3 regions of the Exiguobacterium sp. s168 genome follow, and region 2 is predicted to be linked to each of the others. Evidence: riboswitches for the same ligand, from Rfam matches in the RefSeq annotation. Region 2 holds a riboswitch; each other region holds the start of a gene.

Region 1 (4,794 bases), on a different contig from region 2:
AAAATTGTCCATTCATCTCGATTCCGATGACGGAACAATCGAATCGGTCGTGTAAGTAAAAGTTCAAACGCCCTTTCCCACACCCGAAATCAATGACAGTGTCCTGTTTTTGGAACGGATAGGTTTCGCATAATTCGTCTAGTGCCGCATAAGGTGTCGGTTCATATCGATTATAGTGACTAAACACACCATAAAGATGTTGCATCTCAATGGTCTCGATTCGTAATCGTTGATCGTATTCCTGTTCATTCATCGTCTTTTGTTCCTTCTTTCCGGCATTCTTACCCTCATCGTACTATACTGAAGAAGTACGTTACTCGTTTTTTGAAAGGGGATTTTATGATGATCGTCGTTACGAACCGGATTAAAGTCAAAAAAGGGATGGCTGCAGCTCTCGCTCCTCGTTTTACGCGTCCAAGTGGACTCGATACGATGGACGGATTCATCCGCGTCGAGGTCTTATTGACGCAAAATATCGAAGAACACGATGAAATGAACGTCAACATGTACTGGGAAGACATGAAGAGTTTTCAAGCGTGGCGGGAAAGTGACGATTTCAAAGCGTCACATAGTCGACCTGCGAGTAGTGAGGCAGGAGAATCGCCAATGCTCGGCAGCGAGATTCTGACATATGAAGTCGCTTCGGTCAAAGAACGCGCATGATGCACGAAAAGGACTCGTCTCGAGTCCTTTTTAGATACCTATATACAAATAGTGAAAGGGTCGAATTGTCACAAATGGTATTATTTGTTATCATAGTGCCATTACAGAGAGAGAGGGTCCTTCATGAATTCATTAACTATATTTGAACAAGCCATTCGTAGCTTACCTGACGATCGTACGTTACGACGTGATGAATTATGGACGGACGATTTTTTATTGCAACAGGAGAACGAGCTGACCGTCTATTACTCTCCGATTGGCGAATATGTCAATACTGAAGCAAAAGTCGTCCTCATCGGGATCACACCAGGTTTTGAACAGATGCGAATCGCTTTCGAAGAAGCGACGGATGCCCTCCATCATGGTGTTTCATTAGAAGAGACGGCACGCCTCGTCAAATATACAGCAAGCTTTGCTGGAACGATGCGACGTAACCTCGTTCAGATGCTCGATACACTCGAACTTCCAGCATTGCTCGGAATCGAGACGACGGCTAGCTTATTTCATCAATATCAAAAATTATTGCAACCGACGTCACTGTTAAAGCAACCCGTCTTTTATCGCGAAAAGAATTACTCAGGTCATCAACCGAAAATCAGCCGTAGTCCTTTGCTAAAACATTATGCAGAAGAACACTTCGTCGCTGAAATCAATCAGCTACGCGAACCGGCGCTATTGATTCCGCTCGGTCGTGTCGTCGAGACACAAGTCCGTGGGTTGATTCATGACGGACGAATCGAACAGCATCAGCTTCTTTCGGGATTCCCTCATCCCTCTGGTGCGAATGGTCATCGAAAAAAACAATTCGAAGAAAACCAAGCCTATTTGATGAAACAGCTCATTCAACATTTTGCTGAATAAATAACTTTATCTTAAATTATCAGAATATATGGTTGAATCGTTTCTGAATTACATGATAAAGTGTCCATAAGAACAGAATATGACTATTCTATCGATGAGGTAGAGGCGCGATTTCAATCAGTACTTGGTCCGAGGATGACAACGAAGACGACTACAGGAAAGGTGACATCGCCGAAATGACAGTATGTGTCTAACATATCGTCGTTGGTCGATTCGGGAAACACCCGATCGATTGCCATACATAGTACTTGTATGGAGCGCTCCAATTCGGCTAAGAAAGACGCATCCAGCGAGGGTGTCGGCTTTGTTGCCGGTGCCCTTGCTTTTTTTGTGCCGCGGGGTCTCATCTTTAAGCCATTTATTAAAGAGGAGGATATTTTTCATGGTCAACTATTCAGATTCCATCATTGCCCTTGTACCTGCTTTACTAGCTATCTTATTAGCCATCTTTACACGAAAGGTCGTTCTTTCGTTAGGTGTCGGCATTCTCGTCGGTGCCCTGTTACTCCACCGTTTTAATCCGATCGATACGATAACCTATCTCGGCAAGAACATCTTCAGCCTGTTTTGGGCGGACGGTGCCTTGAACGAGTGGAACGTCTTATTACTTGTCTTCTTGTTATTGCTCGGCGTCCTTTCCACGCTCATTCAGACATCAGGTGGCGCTCGTGCCTTCGGTGAATGGGCTTCTACGCACGTCAAAACGGCGCGTGGTGCACGCTTAGTCGCCTTCGGACTCGGTATCTTGATTTTCATCGATGATTACTTCAATAGTCTTGCTGTCGGAAACGTTAGTCGTCCGTTAACGGATCGTCGTGGTGTCTCGCGAGCGAAACTTGCCTATTTGATCGACTCAACAGCTGCGCCTGTTTGTGTCATCAGTCCGCTTTCGAGTTGGGGCGCATTCATCATCTCCATCATCGCCGGTATCTTAACGACGCACTCGATTACGGATTACTCAGCGTTTAGTGCCTTCATGATGATCGTTCCAATGAACTTCTATGCGATTTTCGCGCTACTTTTAACACTTTACATCGCTTACTCTGGCGTCTCTGTCGGACCGATGAAACAACATGAACGTCGTGCCGCGAAAGGTGAACTTTTTGATGCATCAAAAGGAACACCGATGGGGATGGCAAAAGAGGTCAACGAACATACGAATGGAAAAGTACGGGATCTCGTCGTTCCGATCGTCGTTCTCGTCATCGCTACGATCAGTGCGTTGCTCGGAACAGGTGCTCAGGCACTTGCTGCCGACAATCGCCCGTTTACTTTAATTGGAGCATTTGAGGCAACAGACGTCACACGTTCACTCGTCGCAGGTGTCGTCATCAGTTTAATCGTCGCTTTCCTGATGCTGATCGGACGAAAAATTCCGGGTCGCGATTACCGTGCAAGCATCGTCGCTGGTATGCGTTCGATGTGGCCAGCAGTCGTGATTCTGTTATTCGCTTGGACGATCATTGCTGTCATCGGTGATATGAAAACAGGCGATTATCTAGCGAGCTTCGTCAGCAACTCGATTTCTGCTTCGTACTTGCCGTTCTTATTATTCTTGATTGCCGGCTTGATGGCATTCTCGACAGGAACAAGTTGGGGCACATTCGGGATCATGTTGCCAATCGGTGCGGATCTCGTCATGGCTGTCGATGCCTCACTCTTGTTACCGACGCTTGCTGCCGTTCTTGCTGGATCTGTCTTCGGTGACCATTGTTCACCGATTTCCGATACGACGATCCTCAGTTCGACAGGGGCTGGATCACATCATATCGACCACGTTACGACACAGTTACCGTATGCGCTAGTCGGTGCCGTGACTGCGGCAGTCGGTTATTTAGTCATCGGTTTCACGGAGTCTTCGGTCTTCGGTTTCATCGGAGCTCTTGTCACATTCGTACTCTTCGTCGTCGTCTTGAACGTTCTCTCAAAAAAAGGAGAAACCGCTTCGGATTTACAGACCGATTAATGTAGCATTTTACGAAAAAAGGCATTGGATGCGCGCATCCAATGCCTTTTTTATATCTATTCGTTTCACACCATCAGTAAACACACATCATTCGCAAACGCTACTGGATCCTCGAGTGGAAGCCCTTCGACCAGCAATGCTTGTTGATACATCAGTTTGGTATAGCGCTCGAATTTCGAACGATCGTTTTGATACGCCGTTTCAAGAGAGTGGAATACCGCGTGTGACGGATTCAATTCAAGAATCTTGACCGCTTCTACCCCTTCGTTATTCGGCATCGCCTTCAGGATTTTCTCCATCTCGATCGAGACGGCGCCATCTGTCGCAAAACAGACGGGATGCGATTTGAGACGCGTCGATGCCTTAACTTCCTTGACTTGTCCACTTAGCACTTCCTGCATCGCTTGGAACATCTCTGCTTGTGCGTCCGTCGTCTCCGCTTCTTCTGCTTCAATCCCTAGATCGCTACTCGTGACCGACTTGAACGTCTTCTCGTTGTACGTCACGAGCATCTGGATCGCGAACTCATCGATCTCTTCCGTGAAGTACAAGATATCATACCCTTTATCACGGACGAGCTCGGATTGTGGTAATTTATCCAGACGATTCGTACTCTCACCAGCGGCGTAGTAAATATGTGCCTGATCTTCCGGCATCGCTGCGACGTATTCCGCGAGTGTGATTAACTTCTTCTCCTTAGCTGAGTAGAAGAGGACCAGATCCTGCACCTGTTCTTTGTGCATGCCATAATCATTATACATACCGAACTTCAGCTGGCGTCCGAACGCTTGATAGAACGTTTCGTACTTCGTGCGATCCTCACGCAAGAGGGCTTCAAGTTGTGTCTTGATCTTACTTTGGATATTTTTCGCGATCAGCTTCAATTGACGATCGTGCTGCAGTAACTCACGCGAGATGTTGAGCGATAAGTCCTCCGAGTCGACCATTCCTTTGACAAAACTGAAATGGTCCGGCAGCAAGTCACTGCATTTTTCCATGATCAAGACACCATTCGCATAAAGCTCGAGACCTTTTTCAAATTCCTTCGAATAATAATCGTACGGTGCCTGCTCTGGAATGAATAAGATCGATTGATAACGAACGGCACCATCGACACTGATATGAATGTGTTTTGCCGGTGTGTCAAAACCATACCGCTTCTCTTGGTAGAAGTTCGTATAGTCCTCGTCTGTCAATTCCCGTTTGTTCTTCCGCCAGATCGGCACCATGCTGTTGATCGTCTTGACGACTTCGACCTCTTCCGTCTCATTACTACCTTCGATTGGCTGACGTTCGAGTTCCTT
Region 2 (4,794 bases):
TTGTGTAAACGTGACGTTGATTGCAACCGAGTGAGAGTTCGTGACCGGAACTCGGACACATGTCGCACTGACGGGTAATGCTGGAAGATTGAAGATTTTCCGTGTTTCGTCAATCATCTTCTGCTCTTCTTTCGTATAACCGTTCTCAAGGAATACATCGATATGCGGCAAGATGTTATCGTGAATCGGATGCGGGTAATTGACGGGTTCTTCTCCGCGCGCCCCACGCGCCAAATCCTCGATCCCTTTTTGACCAGAACCGGATACGGCCTGATACGTCGTATAGTTGACACGCTCGAATCCCAGTGACTGGAGCGGTGCTAAGGCGACGACGGATTGAATCGTCGAACAGTTCGGATTTGCGATCAAGCGGTCCGTCGCTTGAATCGCTTGTGGATTGACTTCTGGCACGACAAGCGGAATCGTCTCCTGCATCCGGAAAGCACTTGAATTATCAACGACGAGTGTTCCGTTTTCAGCTAGTAACGGGGCATATTGTTCACTGATCGTTCCGCCCGCTGCGAACAACGCGACATCGATCCCGTCTTCCGTGATATTTGGTGTCAGTGCTTGGATCGTGATGGCTTCTTCCTTGAACTGTACCGTGTTCCCTGCTGAACGAGCAGAAGCGTAAGCGGACAGGCGGCTGACCGGGAAGTCCAGTTCGGCTAGTACTTGTAACATTTTTTGACCGACGGCGCCGGTTGCTCCAATGACTGCTACATGATACATCCTGTTTTCCTCCTTATAACTCGAACGCGTTTGCAATCGCTGCAACCGTCCGTTCAATATCTGCTTGTGCAATCGTGTATGAGATGCTGATTTCTGAAGTCGTAACTTGATAGAACGGAATGTTCTCTGCTCGGAAGATTGCGAACAATTTCGAAGCGACACCTGTTGCATCCCGCATCCCGATTCCGACGACAGATAATTTCGCGTGTTGATTATGGCGGTCGACCTTGACTGTCGTGAAACGATCCATGATGTCTTTCAATGCTTCATCGAGGAACTCTTCCTCATCGAGTGGACAAGAGAACGATAAGAAGATGTCACTGTCGAACGTCGTTTGACTGATCATATCGATGTTGACGTGGCGGTTCGATAAGAGTTCGAAGATATCGGCTACTGCTGCGTTCGTTTGCGGTACGTGTTTGATTGATACCGTCAAGACGTTCTTCGTCACACTGACACTCGTCACCGCTTTTTGTTCCATTGTTTCCGTCGCTTCCATGATCCATGTTCCCCTTTTCGATTCAAGTGTTTTCCCGACGAAGATGTGTACGCCGTATTTTTTTCCTAGTTCGACACTCCGCATTTCCATGACCTTCGACCCGAGGGCGCTCATCTCCATCATCTCATCATATGAGATGTGCGGAATCGGTTGAGCAGCAGCATGGATTCGTGGATCAGCTGTATAGACACCGTCGACATCCGTGTAGATTTCACACCGTTTATCAAGGACTGCCGCAAGCGCAACAGCCGTCGTATCCGATCCACCACGTCCGAGCGTCGTGACATCACCGAGTTCGTTGACCCCTTGGAATCCGGCGACGATGACGACATCGTACGTTTCAAGTTTTTGCCGTAACAGATTTCCATCAATCTGTTTGATCTTGCTTTTCGTATGCAATCCCATCGTACTGATTCCCGCTTGTGCGCCTGTTTGCGATAACGCTTTGACGCCGAGTGAGTTGAGGGCGATGCTGAGTAATGAAATCGTCTGTTCTTCTCCGATGGCAAGCAGACGATCGAGTTCTCGGCGCTCGGGGCGATCCGTGATGGCTTGCGCCTGAGCGATTAAAGAATCTGTCATCTTGCCCATCGCTGAAACGACGACGACAAGTTTTTCACCTTCGGCTGCGCGACTCTTCAAATAATTCGCAATAGACTGAATCTGTTCGACAGTCGCAACCGAGCTTCCACCAAATTTAAGTACAGTTGTCACAATCCTATCTCCTTTGTCCCGATACAGAAAAAAACGACGGGCCGGTAGGAGCGTTCCTACGGCCCGTCGTTATCACGATCGGACAAACGAAGACAAAGTCATTCGTTCTTTTACGTAAGATAGCGCTCCGAAACATCGGTTTCGGCAGTACAACGGATCTTAACCGTTGTACCAGCAAATGAGAAGAAGCATCTTCTCGTTCACTTCGGCGGACTTCCCCTTTCACATCATTCGGCATGCTTGCCTTCAAGAATGATGCTACTCATGTCATCCGCGCCTCTATCTGTCGGTTGTTAGTTACAGTTATAGCAGACATCTTTTGTTAAATCCAGTCATTTGACTGATTTTTTTCAAAATCCGTCAATTCGCAAGATGCTGTTTCGCGAGTTCAAGTTGCTCCGACACGGCAACAAACCCTGTTCCGCCGTAGCTTGTCCGGCGTGCCACTGCTTGAACCGGATCGAGGAGCGGATAGACATCTTCCGTGATGTCAGGATGGAACATTTGATACGTCTCGAGGTTCAAATCCTTCAGGAAACAACCGTTCTGCACACAGTAAAGGACGGCCTTGCCGACAATTTCATGCGCTTCCCGGAATGGTATGCCTTTCGTTACAAGGTAGTCGGCGAGTTCCGTTGCGTTCGAGAAGTCTTGCATTGTCGCCTTCTTGAGCGCTTCGGTCTTAAACGTCGCAGATTCAATCATTCCGGTGAAGATTTGAACGGATTGGAGAACGGTATCGGCTGTATCGAAGACCCCTTCCTTATCCTCTTGCATGTCTTTATTGTAAGCGAGTGGTAATGCCTTCATCGTCGTCAAGAAGCCCATCAGATTGCCGTAGACGCGCCCCGTTTTCCCACGAATCAATTCAGCGAAATCAGGATTTTTCTTCTGTGGCATCATACTCGACCCTGTCGAAAAAGCATCCGACAACTCGATGAAGCTGAATTCCTGCGATGCCCAAATGATGATTTCCTCACAAAAACGCGAGAGATGCATCATGACGGTCGAAGCGATCCCGAGGTATTCGATGACAAAGTCACGGTCCGAGACAGCGTCTAGACTGTTCGGATAGACCGACTCAAAACCGAGCAACTCGGCAGACCGGAAACGATCAATCGGGAACGTCGTCCCCGCGAGCGCCCCTGCCCCGAGCGGTGATTTCCGGATCCGCTTTTGATTATCCGTCAACCGTTCGACATCGCGTTCGAACATCCAGAAATAAGCGAGCAAATGATGCGCAAGCGAGATCGGTTGTGCTCGTTGCAAATGCGTATACCCTGGCATGACCGTCTCGATATGTTGCTCCGCTTGTTCCGTGATGACCGATTGGAGCTCGCGTAATGCCGTCGTCAACGCTACGACATGTTGCTCCATCCATAGATGTAAATCGGTTGCGACTTGGTCGTTTCGACTCCGTGCCGTATGCAGTTTTCCTGCGACCGGACCGATCTGTTCCGTCAACAAACGCTCAAGGTTCATATGAATGTCCTCGTCCGCTAACGTGTAGGAATGGTCTGCTAACGTCGTTTCCAGTTGCTTCAGTCCTTGCTCGATTTGTGTCCACTCGTCTTGAGCGAGGATCCCTTGTTCAAATAGCATCTGCGCGTGTGCGAGACTGCCTTTTAAATCAACGCTCGCTAATTTTTGATCGAACGTGATCGATGCTCCGAAGGCTTCCGCTTGAGCGGAAGCACTTTCCGTAAAACGTCCACCCCAGAGTTTGGTCATTTCGTTACACCCGCCTGACGATGTACGCTCGCATGCGTCGAAACGGCAAGTCCGTGTAATTTGATGAAGCCTTTTGCTGCTTCATGATCGAACGCGTCTTCTTTCGTGTACGTCGCAAGTTTCTCATCGTAGAGTGAGACAGCGGACTGACGACCTGTCACGGTTGCGTTTCCTTTGAACAGTTTAACGCGAACTTCTCCTGTGACGTCCTGTTGTGTTGCCGTCAAGAAAGCTTTTAAGCCTTTCGTTAATGGTGCGTGGAAGAGACCGTTGTAGATCGTTTCTGCATATTGTTTACTGAGTAGTGGTTTGAAATGCGCGACGTCCTTCGTCAACGTAATCGTCTCGAGTGCAGCGTGCGCTTTGAGTAAAACCGTTGCTCCTGGGCACTCATAGACTTCCCGCGATTTGATACCGACGAGACGGTTCTCGACGTGGTCGATCCGTCCGACCCCATGTGCACCAGCGATGATGTTCAGTTCCGTGATCAGTTTCGCCAGTGGATATGTCGTTCCGTTGATCGAGACCGGAACACCTGCTTCAAAGCCAATGATGACTTCTTCTGCCTGATCCGGAGCGTCTTCTGGCGCTACTGTCAACGCGTAAGCGTCTTGCGGTGGCTCTGTCCAAGGGTTTTCTAGGACGCCACACTCGTTACTCCGTCCCCAGAGGTTCATGTCGATTGAGTATGGGCTATCGAGGTTGATCGGAATCGGCACATTGTTTTCTTTCGCATAGGCGATTTCTTCTTCCCGTGACCATTTCCACTCCCGAACCGGTGCAATGACTTCGAGTGACGGATCAAGCGCTGCGACAGAAACCTCAAACCGGACTTGGTCGTTCCCTTTTCCGGTACATCCGTGCGCGACAGCCGTTGCACCGTGTTGATGCGCGACTTCGACGAGCTTTTCTGCGATCAACGGACGTGAAAGCGCTGAAATCAATGGATAGGCATTTTCGTAATGAGCGCCATATTGAAGTGCTGGCAAGACGAAGTCTTGTGCGAATTCTTCTTTAACATCGAGGACGATCGATTCGATCGCACCGACGAGGAGTGCTTTTTCTTTAATGACGGATAAATCTTTTCCTTCTCCGACATCCATGCATAAGGCAATGAC
Region 3 (4,794 bases), on a different contig from region 2:
CTTGTGCGACTTTCGTGTAGTTCGCGTTTCCGTTTGAAGAAGGCATCATTGAGAACGTAGAAGCCGTCGTCATCCCGATTTGCTCGACTTCACCAGAAAGTGTCGTATCCGGGTAGCTGTCGACATAGACATCCACTGTTTGTCCGACTTTGATTTCATCGATTTCTGTTTCTTCGATGTTCGCTGTGACCCAAAGGTCGTTTAAGTCAAAACCGTAAGCAAGTGGTGTACCTGCTGCGACGAAGCCATTCTTTGTCGCCATCGACTGAACGATCGTTGCTTTCGCAGGCATCGAAACAGAAAGATCTGTCGGTTTTTGTCCAGCTTGTGCAGTCATGATGTGACCAAGTGTTGCACCGCTGTCGAGCGATTCGCCTGTTTTTGCCGACCAGTCTGTTAATTTACCGGCGCTTGGACTCGCAATCGTTATCATTTTGCCATCGATTTTTGCATTGTCTGTTTTGACATAGCTCGTTGCTTGATCGTAATAGTAGTATCCGACAACACCACCACCAATCAAAACGATGAGTGTCACGATATTGATGATTAATAGTTTTTTCATACTCATGGGTGTGTTTGCATCCTTTCTTGTGTACAATCGATTCAAAAAAAGTACTCCTCTGGGGGGAGGAGTAATTAATATAGTTAATTATATGGATAGTTAGGTAACAAACAACCGACAATTTCCGACAAAATGTCGGAAAAATAGATGATAACGGATTCATTAATGAAAAGATGATGAAAAAGGAGTGAAATATGGATGAATGAGAGCCGTGATCCTCGACCAAAACGGTCACGTGACCGTATTACAATGGTATTATTTCGTTTACTGAAGACGCACAGCTTCTCAAGTATTACGGTCAAAATGTTGACGGATGGAGCCGGTGTGAACCGTTCGACCTTCTACGCACACTATACGGATAAGTATGATTTGCTTGACCAAATCGTTGAGGAGCAAATGAAGGCACTTGAACAAGCGATTCGGATCACCGGTACAGGAACTGCCTTTCCGACAGTCGAGCAGGTGAGTCGCTATTTTGCTCGGTTGTTCATTCATATCGAAGAAAATGAATTATTCTATCAGACGATGCTTGTTCAAGGACCGATCAAAACGTTCATCTCGCGCTTTCTCGATACGTTGAAAGAGAATTACCGACTAATGTTTCGACCGCAAATCACAGAAGAAGCTACGTTCGTCGATCGGGACTTATTATTAAACTATGTCATTGGTGGACAGTTGGGATTGTTGATTTCTTGGTTACGAAACGGTCGACCGTATTCATCAGAGTATATGGCAGAACAATTAAGTCGGATGATCGTCTTTGGAACAGTAGAAAGCATCGGTTTTCCTAAAGAGCCGGAATGAAGACGTAAAAAAAGACACTTCCCTACGGAAGTGTCCAGTCAGGTTAAGCTTGTCGGAATGCAAGTTCTTTCGTGTAGATCGTACTCCGATTCCGTCCGCTTTCTTTTGAGTAATACAACGCTTTATCTGCCTGTTGTAATGCTTCAAGTGACGTATGAGAACCACTAGAATGTGCGATTCCAAGCGAAATCGTGATTTGTAGATCAGGTACATCTGCTGTCGGGAACAGGTTACGTGCGACCGTCAGCCGAGCTAGTTCTGCGATTTTTTGCGCTTCTTTCGCCGAAGTACTTGGTAAGATGATTAAAAATTCTTCACCACCGTACCGTCCGACGAGGTCGTCTGGACGCGTCAAGGAAGCAAGAGTCATGCCGAGTTGGCGTAACACATCATCGCCCGCATCATGACCATATGTATCATTGACATGCTTGAAGAAATCGATATCGATGAGTACAAGCGAATAGCCTTGGTCGGTCGAACCGACAAGCGAAAGGGAGTCATCAAGACGACGACGATTGGCGAGCCCTGTCAATGCATCCGTCATGGCGAGTTTCTGCTGATACTGGATGTTTTCGAAGTGACGGCGTAATTCCGTTAGCAATCGAAAAGCGACAAAGCCAGCTAATAAATTAAAGAAGACGTACGCAATCGAGATTTTAAAGAATGTCGACCAGCTGTGCGTCAGGATGTAGATGGCGGGTAGCGAATAGAGAATACCGACCAACACCATAAGCTGAAAATGACGCATCGAGACATGAACGAATCGACGAATGATTCCGATTGTCGTGATGAACAAGACGATGATCAGCGTAGATAAATAAAAACCTTCCATTTGATCAACTGGTGTTAAAAAGTAACGTGTCCCAATGATCATCGCACCCGCAACGATGGCGCTTGGAAAACCAACGAACAGCATGGCGATCGCGACGGGAACGATACGTAAATCAACACGGGCGACATCGATTTGGATCCCATTGAACATCAATAAAACCGCAACCAGACCACAGACCGCTCCGAGTATAAGTCGAATGCTCCATTTGGAGTTCAATGAAATACGCGGTTGATTTCGAAACGGTAAGAACAAGAGAGTAATCGTTGTAAACAGTAGACAAAAGTTAATGATGAATTGATTCATGATGGACAACAAATCCTCCCAACTCCCCCAGCTAACAGATTTCCATATATATACTTCCAGTATACTCAAGTAGATAACGGTTAGACAGAGGGAAATCTTTAGATAAAATAGAAAAAACGGTAGAAAATCTACCGTTTTTAAGAAGACGAAGTAAGTGTATCCTCATCCATCGTCTGTAAAATTTTATCAAAGACATGAACCATCGTTTCAAGCTCTTCTTCTGTCAATGTGCCGAAGCGGTCTTGTAAATAGTTTTTCCGGACGATTTCGAGATCCCGAAATGCACGTTCACCGTCCTCCGTCAAAGCGAGGACGATTGAACGACGATCTTCCGTCGAACGTGTTCGGGTGACATATCCTTGTTTATACAGTTTATCCGTCAAAGCAGTGACTTGACTCGTCGCGAGCTCAAATTGTTCCGCGAGAAGCGTCGGGCGCTGAGGACCATTTTCGGAAAGGCTTCGTAAGATGAAAAATTCACTCCGGGTCGCCGTTCCTTCAAATAGCCGGTTAAGTTCACGTCGCAGGGTACGAAGAATGACACGCATTTGTTCTTCGAGTCGATAAGTTAGCAAATCACGTTCCTGTGGCATGCAAGCAGCATCCTTTCTCTCAGTGGACTTCTACCATTTAGTGTACTAAACATATCGGATTTTTACCATCGACTACCCGATATTCGAAAAAGACAATTGACAATTTCGTGGCGATTTGTGTAATATGGCGTAGTAATAACTAACTTAATTCAGTTCTCACTCAACCAGTGGGATGGAGGTTGCAGTTCTTAAGAGTACGGTTACGGATGTCGTCAAGCGACAGATGAGGTGACCTGAAAGGAAGAATTGCCGAAATCAATCATCGCTTTGAAGATGATCGATTGGGATTAGATCAAATAGGTCTAATACTGTCACAAGTCGGGTATCACCTACTTGTGGAGAGCTATCTTTCACGACGGTAGAATGAGGCGCATCCATTTTATTATGTTGCGTTCTCATCTTCCATCTGGAAGATGAGGGCGCTTTTTGTTTTTTTATTCAAAAAGTGTCCTCTCAAAATTTATTAAAGAGAGAAGCGAACGAAATGAACAATCTAGATGTGAAACAAACAACAGATTCGACAGCAGAAGGATTAAAACGTGGATTACAAGCCCGTCACATGTCGATGATCGCCATCGGTGGAGCGATTGGAACAGGACTCTTCATTGCGTCCGGTGCTTCCGTCGCAGCAGCAGGACCAGGTGGTGCGCTCCTATCGTATGCAATCGTTGGTCTGATGGTCTACTTCCTAATGACAAGTCTTGGTGAAATGGCAGCGTACATGCCGGTCGCTGGATCCTTCTCGACATATGGAACGAAATTCGTCGATCCATCATTCGGCTTTGCACTCGGCTGGAACTACTGGTACAACTGGGCAGTCACGATCGCAGTCGAGCTCGTCGCAGCACAAATCGTCATGACGTATTGGTTCCCGGATGTTCCTGGATTTTATTTCAGTGCCTTGTTCCTCTTACTCATGATTGGCTTGAACTACTTCTCCGTTAAAGGATTCGGGGAAGCGGAGTATTGGTTCGCGATGATTAAAGTCGTTACCGTCATCGTCTTCTTAGTCGTCGGTGTTGCGATGATTTTCGGTGTCTTTACATCGGAGCCACCGGTTGGCTTTAAAAACTTTGCTCTTGGCGATGCACCGTTCGTCGGTGGGATTCCTGCCGTCATCGGAATCATTCTTGTTGCTGGATTCAGTTTCCAAGGAACGGAGCTCGTCGGGATTGCCGCGGGTGAGTCAGAAGACCCGAAAAAGAACGTTCCTAAAGCAGTCAAACAAGTTTTCTGGCGTATCTTACTTTTCTACGTCTTCGCGATTTTCGTCATCGGAATGCTCATTCCGTATACGAGTCCGAACTTGGTTTCGAATGACATTACGGACGTAGCGGTTAGTCCGTTTACGCTCGTCTTTGAAAAAGCAGGTCTTGCGTTCTCAGCAGCACTCATGAACGCTGTCATCTTGACGTCTGTTCTATCTGCCGGAAACTCAGGCATGTATGCTTCGACACGGATGCTGTATACACTTGCGCGCCAAGGCGATGCACCGAAGTTATTCGCGAAAGTCTCGAAAAACGGTGTACCCCGTAACGCCTTGCTTGCAACAGGTGCAGTCGGTGCGCTCTGTTTCTTGACGTCGATGTTTGGTGGACAAGTCTACCTGTGGTTACTCAATGCTTCCGGGATGACAGGATTCATCGCATGGCTCGGGATTGCGATCAGTCACTATCGCTTCCGTAAAGGATTCGTTGCAC

The links. Region 2 has a riboswitch for lysine ahead of KNQ15_RS09870 (aspartate kinase). Riboswitches for the same ligand answer to the same signal wherever they lie in the genome.
Region 1: linked by a shared signal. The riboswitch ahead of KNQ15_RS08315 (Na+/H+ antiporter NhaC family protein) and the one ahead of KNQ15_RS09870 (aspartate kinase) in region 2 are both predicted to bind lysine.
Region 3: linked by a shared signal. The riboswitch ahead of KNQ15_RS08810 (amino acid permease) and the one ahead of KNQ15_RS09870 (aspartate kinase) in region 2 are both predicted to bind lysine.

The regions. Positions count from the first base shown of each region.
Region 1 is NZ_JACSNE010000011.1:11,573-16,366, reverse strand. It holds gene KNQ15_RS08330 (methyltransferase) at 1-253, opposite strand, end outside; gene KNQ15_RS08325 (heme oxygenase) at 343-663, shown strand; gene KNQ15_RS08320 (uracil-DNA glycosylase family protein) at 787-1,524, shown strand; lysine riboswitch at 1,617-1,795, shown strand; gene KNQ15_RS08315 (Na+/H+ antiporter NhaC family protein) at 1,907-3,490, shown strand; gene htpG (molecular chaperone HtpG) at 3,556-4,794, opposite strand, start outside.
Region 2 is NZ_JACSNE010000015.1:2,797-7,590, reverse strand. It holds gene KNQ15_RS09875 (aspartate-semialdehyde dehydrogenase) at 1-732, opposite strand, end outside; gene KNQ15_RS09870 (aspartate kinase) at 746-1,945, opposite strand; lysine riboswitch at 2,058-2,235, opposite strand; gene argH (argininosuccinate lyase) at 2,306-3,676, opposite strand; gene KNQ15_RS09860 (argininosuccinate synthase) at 3,673-4,794, opposite strand, start outside.
Region 3 is NZ_JACSNE010000012.1:31,634-36,427, reverse strand. It holds gene KNQ15_RS08830 (HlyD family secretion protein) at 1-568, opposite strand, end outside; gene KNQ15_RS08825 (TetR/AcrR family transcriptional regulator) at 761-1,366, shown strand; gene KNQ15_RS08820 (diguanylate cyclase) at 1,410-2,501, opposite strand; gene KNQ15_RS08815 (MarR family winged helix-turn-helix transcriptional regulator) at 2,639-3,094, opposite strand; lysine riboswitch at 3,260-3,448, shown strand; gene KNQ15_RS08810 (amino acid permease) at 3,579-4,794, shown strand, end outside.